2 regions of the Pseudovibrio sp. POLY-S9 genome follow, and region 1 is predicted to be linked to the other one. Evidence: riboswitches for the same ligand, from Rfam matches in the RefSeq annotation. Region 1 holds a riboswitch; the other holds the start of a gene.
What was found. A riboswitch is a leader RNA that binds a small molecule or an ion and turns the genes downstream of it on or off. The one in region 1 is predicted to bind S-adenosylmethionine.
Positions count from the first base shown of each region.

Region 2: another riboswitch for S-adenosylmethionine. It lies ahead of PPL9_RS00300 (O-succinylhomoserine sulfhydrylase); the one in region 1 lies ahead of PPL9_RS16510 (hypothetical protein).

Region 1 covers NZ_LCWX01000166.1:77,336-84,705, reverse strand. Annotated here, with positions in the region: gene PPL9_RS16525 (group III truncated hemoglobin) at 1-319, shown strand, start outside; gene PPL9_RS16520 (acyl-CoA thioesterase) at 379-807, shown strand; gene PPL9_RS16515 (group III truncated hemoglobin) at 840-1,289, shown strand; gene PPL9_RS16510 (hypothetical protein) at 1,319-1,699, opposite strand; SAM-I-IV-variant riboswitch at 1,747-1,877, opposite strand; gene PPL9_RS16505 (PQQ-dependent sugar dehydrogenase) at 2,165-3,406, shown strand; gene msrA (peptide-methionine (S)-S-oxide reductase MsrA) at 3,492-4,121, opposite strand; gene PPL9_RS16495 (GNAT family N-acetyltransferase) at 4,240-4,707, opposite strand; gene PPL9_RS16490 (sugar porter family MFS transporter) at 5,004-6,392, shown strand; gene PPL9_RS16485 (alpha/beta fold hydrolase) at 7,131-7,370, opposite strand, start outside.
Region 2 covers NZ_LCWX01000006.1:26,051-33,420, reverse strand. Annotated here, with positions in the region: gene PPL9_RS00315 (hypothetical protein) at 1-92, opposite strand, end outside; gene PPL9_RS00310 (YigZ family protein) at 251-799, opposite strand; gene PPL9_RS00305 (2'-deoxycytidine 5'-triphosphate deaminase) at 804-1,910, opposite strand; SAM riboswitch at 2,034-2,111, shown strand; gene PPL9_RS00300 (O-succinylhomoserine sulfhydrylase) at 2,179-3,363, shown strand; gene PPL9_RS00295 (hypothetical protein) at 3,446-3,883, opposite strand; gene PPL9_RS00290 (hypothetical protein) at 4,025-4,918, opposite strand; gene PPL9_RS00285 (crosslink repair DNA glycosylase YcaQ family protein) at 5,006-6,217, opposite strand; gene PPL9_RS00280 (MAPEG family protein) at 6,342-6,875, shown strand; gene PPL9_RS00275 (methyltransferase domain-containing protein) at 6,879-7,370, opposite strand, start outside.

The sequences.
Region 1 (7,370 bases):
TCATTCAGATAAACTCCGTCACAATGGCGAGCTGGCATCAGTCTACCAAAATAGCATGAAGTGCGACTGGGAGGATTACGAAGCTCAGGCCGTGCGATTCTGGTGCTCCGCTCTCATGAAAGACAGAAGCTATTCTGGCCGTCCACTTGGCAAGTATCGTGGTGCTGCAAAGCAGGTATGCAGCGATGATATTGCCAGCTGGTTGAAATTATTCGAGAATGCAGTAGATGAATGCGTTGCTGAAACCGCTCGGGCCAACACCAAGAAATGTGCGACCCAGGTTGTTGATTGCTTCCATATGGCGATGATCCCTGCTTGAGTAGTTGAGCTTCGCCATGCATAGCATTTCCTCTGGTGGATCTACGGAGCTTTAGAACTATGAATGATACAAGAGACGCTGTCGAAGAAGAGCAGCCAATTGGTGAACTGACCACGCGCACAATGGCGATGCCGGCAGACACCAATGCTTCTGGCGATATCTTCGGCGGTTGGGTTGTCTCTCAAATGGATATTGCCGCCGGTATTGCAGCAAGCCAGTGCGCCATGGAGCGTGTTGTGACTGTTGCGATCGACAGCATGACCTTTATCCGCCCTGTTAAAGTGGGCGATGTAATGTGTGTCTACTCCAACGTCCTCCGTGTTGGCAGAACCTCTGTAACGCTTGCCATTGAGGCCTGGGCTTTACGCCACCGCTTTGGCTATCGCGAGAAGGTTACGAATGCTCAGTTCACCTTTGTTGCTGTTGACGATGACGGCAAACCGATTGTGATCTCTGAAGAGCAACGTGCTAAATACAACAAGGCTTAAGCGGATCGCGGACCAGGAATAGGAAACAAGCAGTGTCATCAAAAATTCCCGTTATGTCAGCGCGTGAACGGACACCGCTTGATCCTTCCATCACACCTGCCCAGATCAATCATCTGGTTGAGAGTTTTTACGGCAAGGTTCGCCAGCATGAAACGCTTGGGCCGATCTTCCTGAGAGAAATGGGTGAGGACTGGGGTCCGCATCTACACAAGATGAAGCACTTTTGGGCGTCTGTTCTGCTAAAAACTGGATCGTATAAAGGCAAGCCGGTTCCCGCTCACGCGAGAATTCAAGGGGTCACCACTGAGAATTTCCATGAGTGGATGGACCTGTTTGAAGACGAAGTCTATGCGATTTTCTCACCAGAAGCCGCACCGCTTCTTTTAGCAACTGCACAGCGCATCGCGCAGAGCCTGTGGCTTGCAATGTTCGCAGACCCATTTGCCACGCCTCCCGCAAAATTCGGCAGCCGCGCAGCTTAAAAATCAGTTCTTATTTTAGTGCAGCTTAACTAGCTCGGGAATTTCTTTTTCGAGCGCAGCGCGTTTTGCCTGAAGTACTCACGCAAGGCTTCCAGTTCTTCAGGACGACGACGTGCGGTATCCGCAAACAAGCGCTCGTCGACAACCGTGTGACAGCCTTCTGCCCAAAGCCGAAGCAACACAGCAAACCGGTCGGAGCGCTCGTCGGTGGTCAAAGGCGTATTCGGCTGTCGGGTTGAATTGGAAAGCAACCGACTGCGCAGCCCTTTTTCTAAAATCAGGCAATCCAGCAAATAGGCAGCAGTAAACTCGTCGGCAAGGTGTGCGACGGCTTCCCTCAAAGATTGAGGCACATATTCAGATACATACGATTGCCATGCAGACTGTGGCTGACCAGCAATATCAAACATTAAATCCTCCATCGGTTTCCCGAGGAGGACTGGCGCAAAATCCATTGAAACTACCGCTTGGTTGTTACGAATGATGAAGACAGCGTCCTCACTTCGAAACCACATCCCTTTTGGCGGAGACCACCTTGCCCGGTTAGGCAGGTTGGCGAGGGCGCCAGCCCTTCTCTTGATGATGCGTAGGATTTGGCACGAAAATGAGGCAATTGCAAGTGGGCACCTTTCCTTTGTTCTTTGTCCACACTTTCAAACTTACGTTGTGTCGTATTCTAGCACCACAAAACGCAACTTCCGCTAAGTGAATATCTTCAATTTTTGTGGTTCTATAAACCGAATTCCCGTCATATCTGAGTATTCTCCTCAGACTTTGAATGAGCGCATAGTGACGGCTCAAAAAGGCAGAGCATTCCAAATATTCCGATAAATTTTCTCAGTCAAATTTCTAGGTTCTTCAGGAAGGAAAAAACGATGTGCACCACAAAGCCCGTTCTCTTTGGAGTCCTGACAGGGTGCGCCTACGCCTTGCTGCTAACCACTTCTCTGGCAGCAACGACCACCAAAATGGTCGATGGTGTCAAAACAGAGTTTGTGGAGCAGGTCTCTGAAGAACAGAAAACTCTGGCTCGCAACGCTGAAGTTGTGGTCATGCCGAAAGGCTTCCACATCGAACCTTATGCAGCCGTGCCTGATGCCCGTCATATGGCCGTCGCGCCTGATGGCAAAACTGTCTTTGTAGGAACGACCACGGACAGAGTCTGGGTCGTTACTCCGGATGAAGAGGGCAAGAAAGCTGCAGAAGTTCGCCAGTTCGCTCCAGATCAATCCTTCATCATCCCCAACGGTGTGTGCTTCACAAAAGATGGCTCATTGGTCCTTGCAGAGCAAAACCGTGTTCTGAGTTTTCCGAACGCATTGGAAAACAAAGAGCAGGGCAAGCCAGCCTTGAAGGTGCTGGTCGGCAAGGGCATGCTTATCCCTCCCTCTGAAGAAAGCTACAATCACTCCTCCCGTGTGTGTGATCAGGGCCCGGATGACCGCATCTACATTTCTCTTGGCCAGCCTTACAACGTGCCGCCCAAGATGAAGCTGAAGCTTTATGACAGCCTCGGCATCGGCGGCATTATCTCCATCACCGCAGATGGTATGGACCGTCAGGTCTATGCGACCGGGATCAGAAACTCCGTGGGCCTGGAGTTCCATCCAAACTCCGGCAATCTCTGGTTTACCGACAATCAGGTGGACGGCATGGGTGATGACATCCCGCCCGAAGAGCTGAACAAGGCCACCGAGCCGGGCAAGAACTACGGTTTCCCATGGTATGGCGGTGGAACGGTCCGTACCCCGCACTACATCGACGAGCCTGTCCCAAGTGGCGTGGTGAACCCGGAAGTCGAACTGGATGCCCATGCCGCAAGTTTGGGCATGACGTTCTATCAGGGCGATATGTTCCCTGAAGAATACAAGGGCGGTGTCTTCATCGCGCAGCACGGCTCATGGGACCGCTCAGTGCCAATTGGCGCACGTGTGGTGTTTGTGCCCATCAACGAGAAAGAAGAAGCTGGCGCCCCAAGTATTGTCGCAACAGGCTGGATTGATGCCAGCGGCGATTATCTGGGCCGTCCGGTAGACGTGGTCGAGCTTGGCGACGGGTCTTTGTTGATCTCCGATGACTCTGCCGGAGGGATCTATCGCATGTACTACGAGGACTAGGGATCTCCTCTGACCTGCGACAACACACTTAAAAGCAAAAGACCAGAGCAGTGCCTCTGGTCTTCTTGAGTTCTATACTAAGCCCTTAGTGTTCGCCGGGGATACCTTTGTAAGCATTTGGACCCCAGACCTGCTTGACGCGCTGATCACGACCACAGCGATAGCGGTAGAACTTGTAGCGGATCGGGTTCTTCTCATAGTAGTTCTGATGATAATCTTCAGCGTCATAGAACGGAGCTGCAGTGCGGATCGGTGTTACAATCGGGCGGTTAACCTCACCTGATTTTCCAAGCGCTTTCTTGGAGGCCTTTGCAGCCTTCAGCTGCGCAGGAGAGGTCGCAAAGATGGTTGTCTGATAGCTCTCACCACGATCACAAAACTGACCACCAGCATCAGTTGGATCAACGGAATGCCAGAAGGCTGTCAGCAGCTCTTCATAAGACACCTTGGCCGGATCAAACTTCACTTCCAACGCTTCAATATGACCTGTGCCACCAGCAGAAACCTGCTTGTAGGTCGGGTTTGCACTGCGGCCACCCGTGTAACCAGATGTGGTCTCAAGGACGCCCTCGATCTTGTCAAAGTCGGACTCGATACACCAGAAGCAACCACCAGCGAAAATCGCGGTTTCGGTCTCAGCAGCTTGCGCAGGCTGGCTCACAGCATAAAGCAAAGGAAGAACGGCAAGGGCTTTTGCAGCTTTGCGTGCAATCATCTCAGATCCTTAAATCAGGTCATGCATTGGAATTTCCAAAACCCTAGCAGCCACCAGCCCACAACGGAAATGAAGTCACTTCAACAAAATGTCAATCAGCGAGAGCATGGTTCGCGTCTCAAACCTCGCAGGACATATTCCAACCGGTCACGTTAAAACCGGCCTTGTAATAGGTACGTATGGCGCCGTGATTGTCGGGGGCAACACGCAGTCCAATACGTGTCAGGCCATCTTTCTTGAATGTCGCCTTCAACGCCTCAAGAGCTTTGGAGGCATACCCCTTGCCACGATGTTCTGAGTAAACCAGAAAATCCATGATGAAGGCAGACGCATCATCCTGAAGGGAGTACCAGAGAAACCCAACTTCCACTTCGCCAGCCTTCGTCTTGTTGACGATGCTCAGCAGCTTATTGTGTTTGTTGCTTTTTCCCTCTGGAAAGGCCTTTGACAAGCCTTCCTCGGCTTTCTTCAGCGCGGCCTGTTCCTCCATTTTGCGATTATCCATCAGGTCCTGAGCGTATTCAGAGACGGAAATGATCTGAAACTCATCAAAACGAGCTGCGGGGAATTCCTGAAGAACAATCATGGTAAGTCCTGGTTGCCAAAGGTTGAAGCGCTTGGGAAGGCCTTGCGCTGATCATGCGACGGGAAGCTTAATTGAAGGCAAAGGCCGCGAAAAGCTCAATGCTGTAATTCCTAACAGGTGCGGTTTTAAGCCGCTGGATCATCATAGCGACACTGAAACGATCTAGGTTTTCTTTCCCGCATATGATCAAACGTTATTGGGGTCTTGCGAAAAACAGCTCAATTCAGGGCTGTGTGTCCTCCGGTTGGTTAGAGACCTCCGCCTATACTTTCCCTTGGTCTTTAAAGGGAATGCGCATGATTATCCTCCTGGCATGTATCGCCGTACTCTGTGGTTTGCTCTATGGCTACAACGAAGGCGTCATCGCTGGCGCTTATGAGCCCATCAAAGCAGAGTTTGAATTCTCTGCGTATTGGGGAGGGCTTCTGGTCGCATCCTTGTCCATCGGCGGTTTGATCGGAGCCTACCTGAGCGCCTATCTCAGCGACAGATTTGGCAGACGATCAACGGTCATCATCGCAGCCCTGTTTTTTATCACCGGAGCTGTCTTATCCAGTGTGGCGCAAGACCTTTTCATCCTCACATTCGCCCGTTCTCTCATCGGAATGGGGATTGGCCTGTCCTCAATGGCTGGCCCCCAATATGTCTCAGAAATTGCGCCGCGCAAGATCAGAGGCCGTATGCTGGGCGCATTTCAGTTCATGATCTCCTTTGGTGTCTTGATTGGCTACCTCTCCAATCTGATCACGCTTGATCTCGGCTACAGCGCAGAAGCCATTAATCGTTGGCAGTTCATGTTCCTCCTTTCCGCGATCCCTGCAGCGTTTCTGCTTTTTGGAATCTGGAGTGCCCCCGAAAGCCCGCGCTGGCTCGTTATGGCAAAGCGCTCAGCAGAGGCTGAGGCCGTCTTTGAAAAGATCGAACCAACCCGATCTGAGGCGTGGGTCAAAGGCAATGTGAAGCGGATTGAACAAGACCTCGCCGAAGTCGCAGACCAAAAGGGAGGTTGGCTGGACCTCATCAATCCACGAAACCGGCCTATCACCAGTTTCTGTGTCTTCACCTTCCTGTTTCAACAGCTCAGCGGCATCAATGCTGTCATCCTCTATGCACCGGAGCTTTTTGGCGACCTGGGCTTTTCTGAGGAGGCAAGCCGCTTGTCTGCAACAGTCGGGCTTGGCGCTGCACTCGCTCTGGCCGCAGCTGCCAGTTTGCTCCTTATTGACCGCGTTGGCCGCAGACCCCTGATGGTCTACGGATTGCCCGCCTGCGCACTCTCCCAGTTCCTGATCGTGGGAGGTTTTCTCATGGGGGACGGGATTGGCACGGCTTTGTCCGTCTCAGGTCTTTGCCTCTACGTGATCTCCTATTCCCTCTCCATGGGGCCGCTGCCATGGGTCTACATGTCAGAGGTATTCCCCAATTACCTGAGGGCCAAAGGCATGGTCGTAGCAGTAACCGTCAACTGGGTCTTCACATTCCTCGTTGTGTTCGGTTTCCCCAAATTGAACCAGCTCTTCACGATCACCGAGATCTTCCTGTTCTTCGCCATATGCTGTTGCATCGGAACCGTCTACGCCATCCGCCGCGCACCAGAGACCAAAGGTGTCTCTCTGGAGGATATCTACGAGCTGTTCCACAAAGGGGACAGCAAGACGGCTGAAAGGCCAGTCGCTGGCGAGTAAAACCACAAGCACCAAAAGCACCGCATGACCTCTCATGCAGTGGTGAAGCTAAAATCCCGAGAAACGGGAGGGGCAAGGCGAGCAGGCAATACCTGCGCATTGTATATAAATTAGTTTCTTCGGCATTGGCTGTCGCCTTGCCCGGGCGTTTTTGTATGAAACAAGGTCTCCACCGAAAGGCATTGGGAGCAGGTGCCTACCCATCACTGTGAGGTCTCACAAAACACAAGGCTTTGCTTCGAAACTCACCTCTTTGGGCAGTTGCTGTAAAGGACAGTTTGACTTGTCCCTGACAGCTGCAGCTGCCAGTGTAGACGCCCATCGGGTGACCAGCTTCCGCTTGGTCCCTGCACTAAAGACTTTCAAGGGGTGTTTCAACGAACCCGCCGGAGGATGCGTTATGTCTTCCGGTAGCCCCGCCCAGCCCACGCCGAACTGACGGTCGCTCCGCCAGCTGCCCGTGTACGTGGACACGAGATAATCTTAGGGCTGGCGGAACCAGGGGGAATAAGTTTTTGATGCAAACGCGACGAACGACAGCGTATCTCCGAAAAGTGGAAACCGGTTTTCGGATAAAGATATGCAAAAACAAAGACTAGAGCGCGTTCCGTTTGATTGAATTCAATCAAACGACAAGAATTCGCTGAAAGTAAAGAAATTAGAGCGTGAGGCGTGAATGCAAATGAACGCAACACGCTCTAAAGCAGCTCAGGTATTTCAATTTAAATGCGAACTGCTTTAAGGCATCAACCGCTCAAGAAACGGAGCAACAACCGGGCCCCACACTTTAGGACCCTCATCCCTCAGAAAGAGATCATGACCGTTTTCACCCTCAAGCGGCAAAATGGCAAGCTCTTGCTTTGCATCACTTTCTGATGTGTAGGCCTCAAAAAATGACTTGGCCAACATCGGGCTATAGTACTCTTCGTTCTCCGCATAAACCCAGAGTGTTGGTAGCGTTGTCCCAGCCCCAAACAT
Region 2 (7,370 bases), on a different contig from region 1:
ATTTTGGCGTGACGGCGAGAGCCGATATCGCGATAGCGACGATCAGCGTCTGTTCCAGTGTTAATCGCTTTTCCAGTGCGGGTGACACGCATGACTTCACTCCCCCGACTGTCTCAAAATGAGACAAATGCCATTTCCTGGGATTCACATCGCAAGGCGCGTGCCAAAGCTTAAGTTTTTATTAGGATTTTAATTAGTTGGGTGCGGTGAGATTGCTGAGAGAACGGGAAAGGTAAGCTGGTACAGAAGGTTAAAGCTTGTCGATCTGATCTTCAGGACCGCTGACGAGCAGGGTTACGCCGTCTTCTGTGAAGGTGCGTTCGATGATTTCAAGCTGTAGCAGTATGACCTGGCGTTCCAGTTCGGCACTGCTGGAGAAGCTGGCAGAGACACTGCGGGTTTTGATGCGCAGCCATGGCACAAGATCAGCTTCCCGAATGGCGAGATTTGCGGCGCCGGAGTAGGCCCGTGCCAGGCCGCCGGTGCCCAGTTTTGTGCCACCGAAGTAACGGACGATGATGACGCCCACATCCACAAGGTCTGCACCAATGAGCGTTTTGAGTGTAGGCATGCCGGAAGTGCCAGACGGTTCGCCATCGTCTTTGCCGCCTTCATCAATGCGTCCCTCGGGGAGCATTCTGCGGAAAGCGGTGACGTGGTGGTTGGCTTTTTTGTGCTCGTCGCGAAGGTCCGCCAGCCGCTGAGCAAAGTCTACATGGGGTACCAGAAAGGCAAGAAAGCGTGACTTCTTTTCTTCCAGTATCGCGTTGTATTCCTGCTCAACGGTGAAGAGGGGCATCAGCTTATGCTCCTACCGGTTCTTTGCTTTTGAAGTGCTTGGAGAGCTTCAGAGCCTGACCCTGATAGTTGGAGCCAATGCCTTCGCCGTAAAGGGTTTCTGGCACTTCCTCCATGTGTTCGTAAACAAGGCGGCCAACCGTCTGGCCGTGTTCGACGATGAAGGGAACGTCGTGAGAGCGGACTTCTAGAACGGCTCTGGACCCTGTGCCACCAACGGTGGAGTGGCCGAAGCCGGGGTCGAAGAAGCCTGCGTAGTGGACGCGGAATTCGCCGACGAGCGGGTCGAATGGCACCATCTCAGCGGCGTATTGTGGTGGGACGTGGACGGCTTCCTGCGAGACCAGAATGTAGAACTCGTTCGGGTCGAGGATGAGCGTTGCATCGCCGCGATTGTACAGCGGCTCCCAGAAGTCTTCCGGGTCCTGCGCGTCTTTGCGGTCAACGTCGATCACACCTGTATGGCGCTTGGCACGGTAGCCGATGAGGCTGTCTTTGCCAGAGCCTTTCAGGTCGATGGACACCTGTACGCCGTTGTTGATGGCATCTTCGTCCTTGCCGCCAGACACCAGTGTGTGCTGGTTGTGCACTTTGGTCAGGTCTTCATCATTGATGAGGGTTTCACCATCGCGGAAGCGGATTTGGGACAGGCGAGAGCCTTCGCGGACCAGTACAGGGAAGGTCTTTGGAGAGATCTCAGCGTAGAGCGGGCCTTTGTAGCCGGCTTCAACACGGTCAAATGCGCGGCCCTGGTCTGTGATGACGCGGGTGAACACATCAATGCGGCCCGTGGAGCTTTTTGGATTGGCTGTTGCGGATTGCTCAGCCGGGAGGTCCAGCGCTTCCTGAAGGCGGACGATGTAAACGCAGTTGGTTTCCAGCACGGCGCCTTTGGAGAGGTCGATCTCGTGCAGGATGAGCTTTTCCAGCTTGTCTTCCACTTTCGCGTCGGGGCCGGGCAGAAAGGAGGCCCGGACACGCCATGCTTTGACGCCGAGGCGCAGGTCAAGACTGGCAGGTTGAATCTGGTCCTCGTCGGGCACTCTGTCTGCTTGAATTGCACCGCTGGCAAACATAGCTTCAATCGCTTTTGCCGGAAGAATGCCTGTCATTGTTGGTTCCGCCCCACTGGTACTCAAATCGTTCTGACACTGATTAACGTAAGTTTGATCTCTCGCCAAGTCTGCAACCTAAGCTGATTGATTGACCCTAGTGTATTTTCGAGGTAAAAACGCTGCCTATTCCGTGGTGATTTGGTCGACCGGCTTGCAACCACGTAAAACAAGTAGCTAAAGGGTCGGGTTCTTGTATAGACCTCGGCCCGCGCCGGGGTTTTTTAATGAAGGGGTAGAGCAATATCTCTTCGGGCAGGAATGAGCGATGACAGACGCAAAGAACTGGAAGCCAGCAACTCGGCTTGTTCATGGAGGCACAACGCGCTCCAGCTTTGGTGAAACATCCGAAGCTATCTTCCTTACACAAGGGTATGTTTACGACAGCTCAGAAGCGGCAGAAGCACGCTTTTTGGGCGAGAATCCGGGCTATATTTATTCCCGGTACGCAAACCCGACCGTAGGAATGTTCGAGCGACGAATGTGCGAACTGGAAGGCGCTGAGGCCGCACGCGGCACGGCTTCTGGTATGGCGGCTGTTAACTCTGCGATTATGGCCTGCGTTAAAGCTGGCGATCACGTGATTGCACCAAAGGCGCTGTTCGGTTCCTGCCGATACATCATCGAAAAGCTGCTGCCACGTTATGGTGTGGAGTCCACGCTGATTGATGGCACTGATATTGAGCAATGGAAAGCAGCTGTTCGTCCGAACACCACAGCGGCGTTTCTTGAAAGCCCAACCAACCCGACGCTTGAAGTGATCGATATTCCAGCTGTTGCGGATATTATTCACGAAGCTGGTGGACGGCTTATTGTAGACAACGTGTTTGCGACTGCTATCTGGCAGAGCCCGCTGGCCTTGGGTGCTGATGTGGTGATCTACTCTGCGACCAAGCATATTGACGGGCAGGGCCGATGTTTGGGCGGTATCGTGCTTTCCGATGAAAAGTGGATTGTGGAAGAATTCCATGACCCGTTCAAGCATACCGGACCTGCGATGAGCCCGTTCAACGCTTGGGTTCTGCTGAAAGGTCTGGAGACTTTGTCGTTGCGTGTTGAGCGTCAGACTGCGAATGCTGGCAAGCTGGCAGAGTTCCTTGCGGATCATTCTGCAGTGTCTCGCCTGATTTACCCGGGCCGCGCTGATCACCCACAGGCGGATATCGTGGCCAAGCAGATGCAGGGTGGGTCTACCATGCTGGCGTTTGATTTGGCGGGTGGTAAGGAAGCGGCCTTCAAGTTCTCCAATGCGTTGGAGATTGTCAGCCTTTCCAACAACCTTGGTGATGCGAAGAGCCTGATTACCCATCCGGCGACGACTACGCACCAGAGTGTTGCAGAAGATGCGCGTCTGGAGCTGGGCATTACAGACAAGACGCTTCGTCTTTCTGTTGGTCTGGAAGATGCAGATGACCTGCTGGAAGATGTTGCTAAGGCATTGGCCGCGCTTTAAGCGTGTTGCACATTATGACTGGCGTGAGGGCATCCAACCGGGTGCCCTTTATGCATTAAAGCGCAATGCTGCGGACTTGTTGTTAGCTGTTGCTGGTTGCCACAACTACATCTCGCCGTGCTCCGGACAAGGTGATGATGAAACCTGCAATGACATCCAGAAACGTGATGGTCATGAGCAGAAGGAAGAGCGGGGTGGCGGCTTCTTGCACCGAGAGAAACTCAATCAGGTAGGCCACGAGGATCAACAGAGACAAGCTGTGATCTACCAGTGAGAGTGTGCTGGTTCTGGTGGCTTTGATGATCTCAACGAAGAGCAGGACCAAAGTGCCTGCAAGCAGAAGGGTGGCGACATCCAGAGGAACGAGCAGTCCGGATGGCAGTGGGATCTGGAATACAATGGCAGCCCACGGGGTGACGTTGTAGCCTTGATCAAGCACCGGCTCTAGATCTTCAAACCACCTAAATGCCACAGCGTTGTAGAGCAAGAACGGAATGAGCGTGAGTGGAATAGTCCTCATGTGGTTGTCCCCGGAAGAGCTGGAAGCGGTATCCTATCGGAAAAGATTAACATTAATGCTGGGGGTCTGTGATGCCCTGAAACCGGGAGGGGTAACGCTTCGAGTGGTTTAATGCCTAGGGCTTTCATTTTAAGTGGAGTTCTAGGGAATACGACGCGTGCGATTGTGAATAGTGAGGGGGCGTCGCACACGTTCTGTCATGCGACGTTCTATGTGAGAGAGCTCATTATAGTTATCGACAGTGATGCCCTTCCAATATTTGACGATGGGAAGGCCTATGCGAAGTTGAAAAGCACCAATGGGATAGTTGATGTCGCTGTGATAGCGGATCTGTCCAACAAATGTGGTCTTCAATCCAGGTAGGCCAAACCAGCCTGCACGGGATATTTCAAATCGTCCTTGTGCCCCGCTTATCTCTTCAATGTTGTTGGCGGTTCTATAAAAGCCTCCTGCATAGATGCGGAGGCCGAACCCCAGATCATCAGTTCCGGGGAGGTCGTAGCCAATCTCTCCTGAAAGGTTGAGGAGAGGAATGCTTTCGCGTTGGTCTGTGCTACCCGGTTCCGGTTCCAGAATACGGACTTTGCTTGTCGGGAATTGTGCGTTGAAGCGAGCCTCATAGTTATTTGCCAGAAACTCGAGGCCCGTGGTGACTGCAGTTGCGGGGCCGCGTTCGTAATCTTCCTTGTAGTTCACGAAGATGTAGGTGCTGCCAATCAGGTTTGGCCGCACAAAGTGACGGAGGCCACCGCCAGCACTTATGAGATATACAGCATCAGAGGAGTTGCCGGAGCGGACATCAGCGAAGAACATGCCATGACTGTCCTGAAAGACTGGCGTGATGACTTCGGCGGCTCCAGATGTGTTATTGCGATCTGTCTCAAACAGGCCAATGAAGCGGGGTTGGTACTTGCCTTGCGGATTGAAGGTGAAGTGGTCGTCTAAATTGAAGAGAGGTTGGGCCTGGCTGGCAGAGGTATTCAGCGCCACAAGGCAGAGCAGAATACGCAACAAAGTTTGCAAAAGCTGGCCCATTTGCTCTCTTGGTGCTGACGAGAATGCGACGTTTACCAGCAGTATTGGAGGTTACTTACGTTTCTGATAGTCCCGCCATCCAGTGGGCTATCCTTGCCAAGCTGAGAGGAACTGAAGATCTTCACAGCCAGCAAACTGGGTGCATCGCTCCAGTTCAGCTTCCAATCGTTGTTGGCGGCCTTTGCCCATGCGAATGCCAGCCTCGGGCCAAAAGCGTTTTACAGCCAAAGCATTGGAGGCTTTGTCACGCTTCATATCAATGCGGCCAATCAACTTGTCCCCCTCCATTACGGGGAAGACATAATAGCCGTATTGCCGTTTTGGTTCAGGGACGAAGATTTCGATGCGATAATTGAAGTCAAAAAGAAACTCAGCGCGCTTGCGGTCTCTTAATGCCGGGTCGAATGGACTGAGGATGCGGATCCGTTGGGATGGGGCTTCGAGGGATCTCAGTTCATCTTCAATTGTTGGGCGTGCGAGACATAATTTGTGCTTCGTGTCGCTGGCAGGTTGAATCTCAACAAGGATCAGTTCCTGACGCTTCTGGGCTTGCTCACACCATGCTTTGACATCGGCAAGGTCTAATTTGTCCCAATAGGCTGCAATTTCGCTGGGCGTAGCGAAGCCGAGGCGGTCGATTGCGGAGTTGCAAGCCCACTCTATGGTTTCTGCATGGCTGGGTTTAGCGGAGCGGTGATCCTCAGGGATGACGCGTTCTGTCAGGTCATAGAGTTTTTGAAAGTTTTCACGCCGGGAGACGGAGATTTGTCCGGTCCGCCAGAGATATTCAAGTGCTGTTTTGGATGGGTTCCACTCCCACCACCCGCCTTTGCTGCGCTTCTCATCCTTGCCGACATCTGAGGTGCCAGCGGGGCCGTTTTCTTCGATATGCCGTAGAATGAGGTTGAGTTTTTCCTGATACTCCGCACCGCGCCAGACCTTCCAGCGGGATTGCAAGCTTTCTGCGCTCTTTTGGAAACGGTAGTGCCAATAAGGGAAGAACTCGGTTGGAATGATTGAGGCATCATGCGTCCAGTGCTCAAAGAGGCTTCTGTCATTTTCCAGCAGCTTCTTGAGATGTTTGGGGCGGTAACTTTGGCGGCGTGACCACAAGATCATGTGGTGCGCACGCTCTACTGTGTTGATGCTATCAACCTGCACAAAGCCAATGCGGTGAATGAGATCGAGGAGATCTTCTCCTTTCGAGGAGCCTGTTGGTGCTTCAAGAAGGGCGTGTTTCTGCAGAAACAAGCGGCGCGCAGCGGCGTTATCAACTTTTAAAACTAACTGCGCTTCCATAGTCATCAAAGTCTCCTGCTTGATCAGACGTGCCTAGGCTAGGAGAGGTAGCGCCTTGCCGCAAGCAGTCCGCAGCAGATAGCTGTGGGTTTGTTCCTATTATGTTCTCTAAGTGGAGGTTGCATTGGACTTTGCAGAAAAACAGCGGGGTGTGTTTCAGCGGATGATTGTTGGAGCGTTGGTGACCGCGATTGTGCTTTTGTTTGGTGCGCTTCTCAATCCATTTGGATTTGCCGCGGACTGGAATGCCTCTGAGCGACTTTGGGTGGCAGCGGTTTCATTGTTATCACTTGCCTTATTGCTGATGATTTCTATAGGTCGTCTGGCAATGCGTAGGTTTTATCATGCTGATGACATTGATGGAGGAGGGCTAACCCACGGCAGTGAGGAAGCCAGGATGCTGCAGAGCATTTTGCAAAATACACTTGAGCAGGGGGTGTTGGCGGGGTTCATCTACATTGCCTGGGCTGCGGTTATGCCCGGTAGCACGATGTCGGTACCGCTGTTAGCTGCGCTGCTGTTTGCGCTCGGGCGTATTCTGTTTTTTGCCAGCTATGAGAAGGGGGCACCATGGCGTGGAACCGGCTTTGCACTGACTTTCTACCCAAGCATTTTAATGCTGGTGGTTGTGCTGATAACGTTGATGGCCGGGTTGTAGCGCTCACGCTGGCATATAGCGAGCGACTACAAGATGTCCGAGCACAGGACTTTCGTGCTCTTGTCGGAGTGTGGTCTGCGTGAAGTCGAGGGTTGCAAAGTCGAATTGCTCCAAGAGATTGCGGAGATAATCTTCTGTATGCTTGAAGCGGCAACTGTCGCTCATCGTGTAGGGCTGGGTATTGGATGCAGGCTCCATCACAGCTTCAGCGGAGAACAGGAACACGCCATTCTTTTCGATGTTACTGGCGACACCTTCGAAGAGATCTTCCAATGAACCAAAGTACGGCAAGAGTTCTGATGCGAGTATCAAATCCCATTTCTGAGGATGATCTTGATCGAGAAACTCGTTGATTTCACATTGCTGGAGATCGTCGTAGATCTTCTTGTCTCTCGCCAGCTTGAGCATTTGCTTGGAAATGTCGACGCCAGTTTTATAAGGGATTTGATCTTCAAAAAGTTCGGCAGCTAAGCCAGTGCCACAACCTAGATCTAA